Regions from separate parts of the Streptomyces spiramyceticus genome, predicted to be linked through region 1. Evidence: riboswitches for the same ligand, from Rfam matches in the RefSeq annotation. Region 1 holds a riboswitch; the other holds the start of a gene.

Region 1 (3,395 bases):
GCCGAATGCGGACCAGACAGCGGCGATCTGGGCGCGGGCCGTCGTCTCGTCGCAGGCGACAGATACGGAGTCGGCGTCGACGAGGTGCAGGTTGACGCCGCCCTGCCGGGCCGCGGCGACGACATCGGCGGCCTTGCCGGGGACGCGCACGGTCAGGGTGTCGAAGTACGAGCCGTGCACGACCTCGACACCGCCGGCCCGCAGGCCCTCGGCGAGCAGCGTCGCGTACCGGTGCGTGCGGCGTGCGATGCCGCGCAGGCCGTCGGGGCCGTGGTAGACGGCGTACATCCCGGCCATGACCGCGAGCAGCACCTGAGCGGTGCAGATGTTGCTGGTGGCCTTTTCCCGGCGGATGTGCTGCTCACGGGTCTGCAGCGCCAGCCGGTAGGCCTTGTTGCCGTCGGCGTCGACGGAGACACCGACGAGCCGCCCCGGCAGGCTGCGCGCGAACTTCTCGCGTACGGCCATGAAGCCCGCGTGCGGACCGCCGAAGCCCATCGGCACACCGAAGCGCTGGGTCGTGCCGACGGCGATGTCGGCGCCGAGCTCGCCGGGCGAGGTCAGCAGCGTCAGGGCCAGCAGATCGGCGGCGACGGTGACGATCGCCCCGAGCTCGTGCGCCTGCTCGATGACGGGCTTGATGTCCCGTACGACGCCGGACGCGCCGGGGTACTGGAGCAGCACACCGAAGACGCCGCGCTCGGCGACCTCGGCGGGAATCCCGTCGGAGAGGTCGGCGACGACGACCGCGACACCGGTCGGCTCCGCGCGCGTCTGGATGACGGCGACGGTCTGCGGCAGCGTGTCGGAGTCGATCAGAAAGACGCCGTTCTTGACCTTGCCGACGCGGCGCGCGAGCGCCATGGCCTCGGCGGCGGCGGTGCCCTCGTCGAGCAGCGAGGCGCCCGAGGTCGGCAGGCCGGTCAGGTCGGCCACCATCGTCTGGAAGTTGAGCAGCGCCTCAAGGCGGCCCTGCGAGATCTCCGGCTGGTAAGGCGTGTACGCCGTGTACCAGGCCGGGCTCTCCATGACGTTGCGCAGGATCACCGGCGGCGTGAAGGTGCCGTAGTAGCCGAGCCCGATCATCGGGGCGAGTACCTGGTTCTGGTCCGCGAGCGTGCGCAGCTCGGCCAGCACCTCGGCCTCGGTGCGCGCGTCCGGCAGCCCGAGCGCCCCGGCGCTCTTGATGACGTCCGGCACCGCGGCCGCGGTCAGCTCGTCGAGCGAGCCGTAACCGACCTGGGCAAGCATCTTGGCCTGCGCCTCGGCGTCGGGCCCTATGTGGCGCTGCTCGAAGGGGATGCCACGCTCAAGCTGCGAGAGCGGAATGCGGTTTGCGGTCATCTGCGGAAGGCCTCCTGGTCTGACACGACCTGCGAGGGGCACCACGGCACGGGTGCCCGGACGGCCTCCCCCTCTGTCATCTCAACCTGAGAGCTTCACCGGAGGGCCATTGAAGGCACGCTCCGGCTTTCACCGTCGGTGAGGGAGGGTTCCGTTCCGGACTGTGCTCTCTACGAACACAAGCCCGACCGGCGCCCACCCTGCTTTCCAGAGTGACCTCAACCGTGCGGTACGGGGGCCTGAGAGATTCCGGGGAGGATTTGCTCCTTCGGCGCCTCCGATACGTTCACCGAAGGACTCTCCCGCACGGGGTCAGCAGCCATTGGCCAGCCTACCAGCGAGGCCCGTCACCCATCCCTCGAGTGGCCGGGGCCCCCGATGTGCACTTTCGTAGTGTGTACGGGGAGCAGCTGCGATCAGTTGGAGGGACCGTGCAGACCGACATCGATCCACGCAGCCTGATTGGCCGGAAGGCGTTCGACCGCAACGGCAACAAGATCGGAACAGTGGACGAGGTGTACCTCGACGACGCCACCGGGGTCCCCGAATGGGCAGCTGTACGCACCGGCCTGTTCAGCCGGGACGCCTTCGTCCCCCTGGAGCCCAGCGAGGTCGTGAACGACTCCCTCCGCGTCCCCTACGAGCGCTCGCTCATCAAGGACGCCCCCGACTTCGGCGTCGGCCGCCACCTCTCCCCGGCACAGGAGCTGCAGCTCTACCACCACTACGGGCTCGATATCTCGTTCCCCGCTCCCGACACGCCTGAGGCGTCTGACAAGGACTTCGGCAAGATCGCCGGCGACGACACCGCCTGATCCTCCCCATCCTCTGCGACGGGCACCAGCGGGAGCGGATCCGACGGCACGAGGTCCGGATCGTCGACCTTGAAGGTCCTCACCCGCCCCGGCGCCGACGTCGGCTCCTCGAACCGCACCGTCACCCGCCCCACTCCGCTGCCCTGCACCCACCCCGCGCCGTACTCGGCGTGCCGCACGTCCTGTCCGGCCAGCCACCGGCGCTCCGGCGGCGGCTCGGACGCGTGCGCCGCCCCGTCGCCACCCCCGACCGGCTCCGCCTCCCCCACCTGTCGCACAGCCACATCCCCAGTCCCAGTCCCAGCCCCGGCCTCCGCTTTTGCCTGCTCGCCCGCTGCCTGGGCGAAGAGGTCCTCCTGGGTGTAGTCCGCGAGACCCGTGACGCCCACCCCGAGGAGCCGCACCCCGCCTGTCGTGTCCACTGCCTCCAGCAGCCGCCCCGCCGCCTCGCGGACCACGCTCGGATCGTCGGTCGGCCCACGCAGGGTCTCCGAGCGCGTCAACGTCGAGAAGTCGTACCGCCGTACCTTCAGCACGACCGTCCTGCCGGAATGCCCGGACGCCCGCAACCGCTGGACACACCGGTCGGCCAGCCGGCCCACTTCGATCCTGATCCTGACCCGGTCGTGCAGGTCCACCTCGAAGGTGTCCTCGACCGACACCGATTTGGCGTCCCGCTCGGCGACCACCGGCCGGTCGTCGTGCCCGACCGCCATCTGGTACAGCGACGCGCCGTGGGACTTCCCCAGCAGCCGTACAAGCTCGTCCTCGCCCGCCTCCGCCAGATCGGCGACGGTCGTCATCCCGGCCCGCCGCAGGTGCTCCCCGGTCGCCGGACCGACCCCGGGCAACGTCCGGACCGGCAGCGGTCCCAGCAGCTCCCGCTCGGTTCCCGGCTCGATGAGCACAAGACCGTCGGGCTTGGCCTGCTCCGACGCGATCTTGGCAAGCATTTTGGAGCCCGCGAGCCCCACGGACGCGGTGAGCCCCGTGACCACTCTGATGTCCGCCCGCAGCCGCTCCCCGGCCTTCCGGGCCGACACCGAGTCGTCGGCCACCCCTCCCGCCTCCAGGTCCACGAAGGCCTCGTCCAGGCTCAGCGGTTCGACCAGCGGGGAAAGCCGGCCGAGCAGCTCCATGACCTGTTCACTGACGGACCTGTAGAGAGCGAAGCGCGGCATGAGATAGGCGGCGTTCGGACACAGCCGCCGGGCCTGCGCCACCGGCATCGCCGAA
Region 2 (3,395 bases), 4.4 Mb from region 1:
CGCTCGACCTCGGCCATGTCGACCTCGCCGGTGGTGTCGTCGACGTGGTACGCGACCACGTTGTAGAGCTTGCCGGAGAAGTTGATCTTCATGCCGTGGGTCAGGTGCCCGCCGTGGGCGAGGTTCAGACCCATGATCGTGTCGCCGGGCTTGATCAGCGCGAACATCGCGGCCGCGTTGGCCTGGGCGCCCGAGTGCGGCTGTACGTTCGCGTGCTCGGCGCCGAAGAGCGCCTTGATGCGGTCGATGGCGATCTGCTCGACGACATCGACGTGCTCGCAGCCGCCGTAGTAACGGCGGCCCGGGTAGCCCTCGGCGTACTTGTTGGTAAGGACGGAGCCCTGGGCCTCCATGACGGCGACCGGAGCGAAGTTCTCCGAGGCGATCATTTCGAGGGTGGACTGCTGGCGGTGCAGCTCGGCGTCGACGGCGGCGGCGACGTCCGGGTCGAGCTCATGCAGGGGAGTGTTGAGAAGCGTCATCACGGTCCCGATCGAGGTCTCAGTTGCCGGAGGTGAGGGCGATGTACTCGTCGGAGGAGAGCAGGTCGGCCGGCTCCTCCGCGACGCGTACCTTGAACAGCCAGCCGCCCTCGAACGGGGCGGAGTTCACCAGCGACGGGTCGTCCACGACGTCCTGGTTGGACTCGACGACCTCGCCGGAGACGGGCGAGTACAGGTCGCTGACCGACTTGGTCGACTCCAGTTCGCCGCAGGTCTCGCCCGCGGTCACCGTGTCGCCGACCTCCGGGAGCTGGGCGTAGACGACGTCACCGAGCGCGTTGGCCGCGAACTCCGTGATGCCGACCGTCGCGACGCCGTCCTCGGCGGTCGACAGCCACTCGTGCTCCTTGCTGTAACGCAGCTGCTGGGGGTTGCTCATGACCTGAATTCTCCTGTACGCGGGGGAGTGCTGGTGAACGGGCAGGTTGTGCGTGGGGTCACTTCTGGCGCTTGTAGAACGGCAGCGCGACGACCTCGTACGGCTCATGCGTACCGCGAATGTCGATGCCGACACCGGAGGTGCCGGGCGCCGCGTGCGCGGCGTCGACGTATGCCATGGCGATCGGCTTGCCCAGCGTCGGGGACGGGGCGCCGGAGGTGACCTCGCCGATGACCTTGCCGTCGGCCACGACCGAGAAACCGGCGCGCGGGACGCGACGGCCCTCGGCGATCAGGCCGACCAGCTTGCGCGGCGGCGCGGTCTCGGCGCGCTCGGCGGCGGCCTCCAGGGCGGCGCGGCCGACGAAGTCGCCTTCCTTCTCGAACTTGACGACCCTGCCCAGGCCCGCGTCGAAGGGGGTGAGCGCGGTGGTCAGCTCGTGCCCGTACAGCGGCATGCCCGCTTCCAGGCGCAGGGTGTCGCGGCAGGAGAGCCCGGCGGGGACGAGGCCGACGTCCTTGCCCGCCTCGGTCAGTGCCTGCCACAGTTTCTCGGCGTCGGCCGGAGCCACGAAGAGCTCGAAGCCGTCCTCGCCGGTGTAACCGGTACGGGCGATGAGGGCGGGGACGCCCGCGACGGTGCCGGGCAGGCCGGCGTAGTACTTCAGCCCGTCCAGGTCGGCGTCGGTGATGGACTTCAGGATGCCGGGGGACTCGGGGCCCTGGACGGCGATCAGGGCGTACGCGTCACGGTCGTCCCGTACCTCGGCCTCGAATCCGCCTTGAGCGGCAGCGCGCTCGGTGATGGCGTCGAGGACGATCTGCGCGTTCCCGGCGTTGGCGACAACCATGTACTCGGTTTCGGCCAGGCGGTAGACGATCAGGTCGTCGAGGATCCCGCCGTCCTCCTGGCAGATCATGGTGTAGCGGGCGCGGCCGGGGCCGATGGTGCCGATGTTGCCGACGAGTGCGTAATTCAGAAGGTCGACGGCCTGCGGACCGGTGACGGTGATCTCGCCCATGTGGGAGAGATCGAAGAGGCCGGCGCGGGTCCGTACGGCGTTGTGTTCGTCGCGCTCACTGCCGTACCGGAGCGGCATGTCCCAGCCCGCGAAGTCGGTCATGGACGCGCCCAGTGAGCGATGCAGCGCATCGAGGGCGGTGTGACGGGGGACATTGCTCATGTGCGGGGCTCCCAGGGCATGACAGGCGAGGACAATCCTCCCCATCTGTCATCGGAACCTGAGAGGTTCACCGAGAGCTCGCAAAGAGCCCCGGCTTGCACCTTGGGTGGAGCCGCACGACGGCGACTCGCTTTTCAGATCTGCCTCGCCCGCGCGGTACGGGGCCTGAGAGATTCAAGGGAGGAACTTGCTCCTTCGGCGTCCTGGGCACTGCGTACTGCTGGAGTACAACTGGGTGCTTCGGACTCTCCCGCGCGGATTCAAGCGGCCGGTATGCAGTTGGCGCGCACATCATTGCACGCATCGTCCGGGAGCGGGACGCTCGGGCTGCACCCCGCAAATCGCTTGTGGCTCATTACCTTTTCTTTACACTTCTTGGGCAAGGGTGGATGACACCCGACTGGGGGAGGACGATGACGTTGCAGCAGCCTGGCGCGTACGCGGCCACGGCAGGGACCGTGCACGGCGCGGTGCCCGCACAGCACGGCGTACCGGCGAGGCAGGCCACGCGCCGGCCCGCGCCGACCGTCCGCGACCTGCGCCTGCGCGCGGGCCGCAGCCCGCGCGTTCTGGGCTTCTCGGCGGGGGACGTGGTGGTCGTCTCCGGCCTGCCCGGCAGTGGCAAGAGCACGCTGATCCGGCGTACGGCCAGTGCCGCGCGCCGCATTGATTCGCAGGACGTACGGGAGCGGTGGGCGGCGCGGATGCCGAGGCTGCTGCCGTACGCCCTCTACCGCCCCCTTGTCCGGGCGGCCCACTACGCCGGACTGCGGCGCGCGCTGCGCTCCGGCGACAGCGTCGTGGTCCACGACTGCGGCACGCTCGCCTGGGTACGCCGCTGGCTGGCGCGCGACGCCCGCCGCAGGGGCGTCGCCCTGCACCTGGTGCTGCTCGACGTGACGCCGGAGGTGGCACGGGCGGGGCAGGAGGAACGTGGCCGAGGCGTCTCCGGCTACGCCTTCGCACGGCACCGGCGGGCGGTGGCCCGGCTCGTACGGGACGCGGAGCGGGGCAGGGTGCCGGCGGGGTGTGCGTCGGCGGTGCTGCTGGACCGGGATGCGGCGGGGGCACTGACGGTGATCGACTTCCCGCCGAAGCGGTAGGGAAGAGCCCCACAGGGCACGGCCACGCACCGGCGTTAAGGTCGTACCCGTGGATTACCCAGACTTTCCGGCACCCGCCCATCCGCACGGCGGCGGCGGCTGGCCGGGCAATGAACTCGAAGAGGTCCTGGCCGCCTCCTTGGGCAACCCCGCCGCGGGTGCCCGCATAGTCGAGGTGCTCGGCCGCAGCCAGGTATGGGTGCCGCTGCCGTCCGGCGGCGGCCCAG

Evidence for each region. A riboswitch is a leader RNA that binds a small molecule or an ion and turns the genes downstream of it on or off. The one in region 1 is predicted to bind glycine.
Region 2: another riboswitch for glycine. It lies ahead of gcvT (glycine cleavage system aminomethyltransferase GcvT); the one in region 1 lies ahead of gcvP (aminomethyl-transferring glycine dehydrogenase).

What each region holds. Positions count from the first base shown of each region.
Region 1 is NZ_JARBAX010000001.1:366,313-369,707, forward strand. Features, by position in the region: gene gcvP (aminomethyl-transferring glycine dehydrogenase) at 1-1,344, opposite strand, end outside; glycine riboswitch at 1,411-1,560, opposite strand; glycine riboswitch at 1,562-1,659, opposite strand; gene PXH83_RS01550 (PRC-barrel domain-containing protein) at 1,776-2,159, shown strand; gene PXH83_RS01555 (DNA polymerase IV) at 2,069-3,395, opposite strand, start outside.
Region 2 is NZ_JARBAX010000001.1:4,768,473-4,771,867, forward strand. Features, by position in the region: gene glyA (serine hydroxymethyltransferase) at 1-482, opposite strand, end outside; gene gcvH (glycine cleavage system protein GcvH) at 502-882, opposite strand; gene gcvT (glycine cleavage system aminomethyltransferase GcvT) at 941-2,065, opposite strand; glycine riboswitch at 2,101-2,209, opposite strand; glycine riboswitch at 2,210-2,328, opposite strand; gene PXH83_RS21980 (AAA family ATPase) at 2,479-3,168, shown strand; gene PXH83_RS21985 (enhanced serine sensitivity protein SseB) at 3,218-3,395, shown strand, end outside.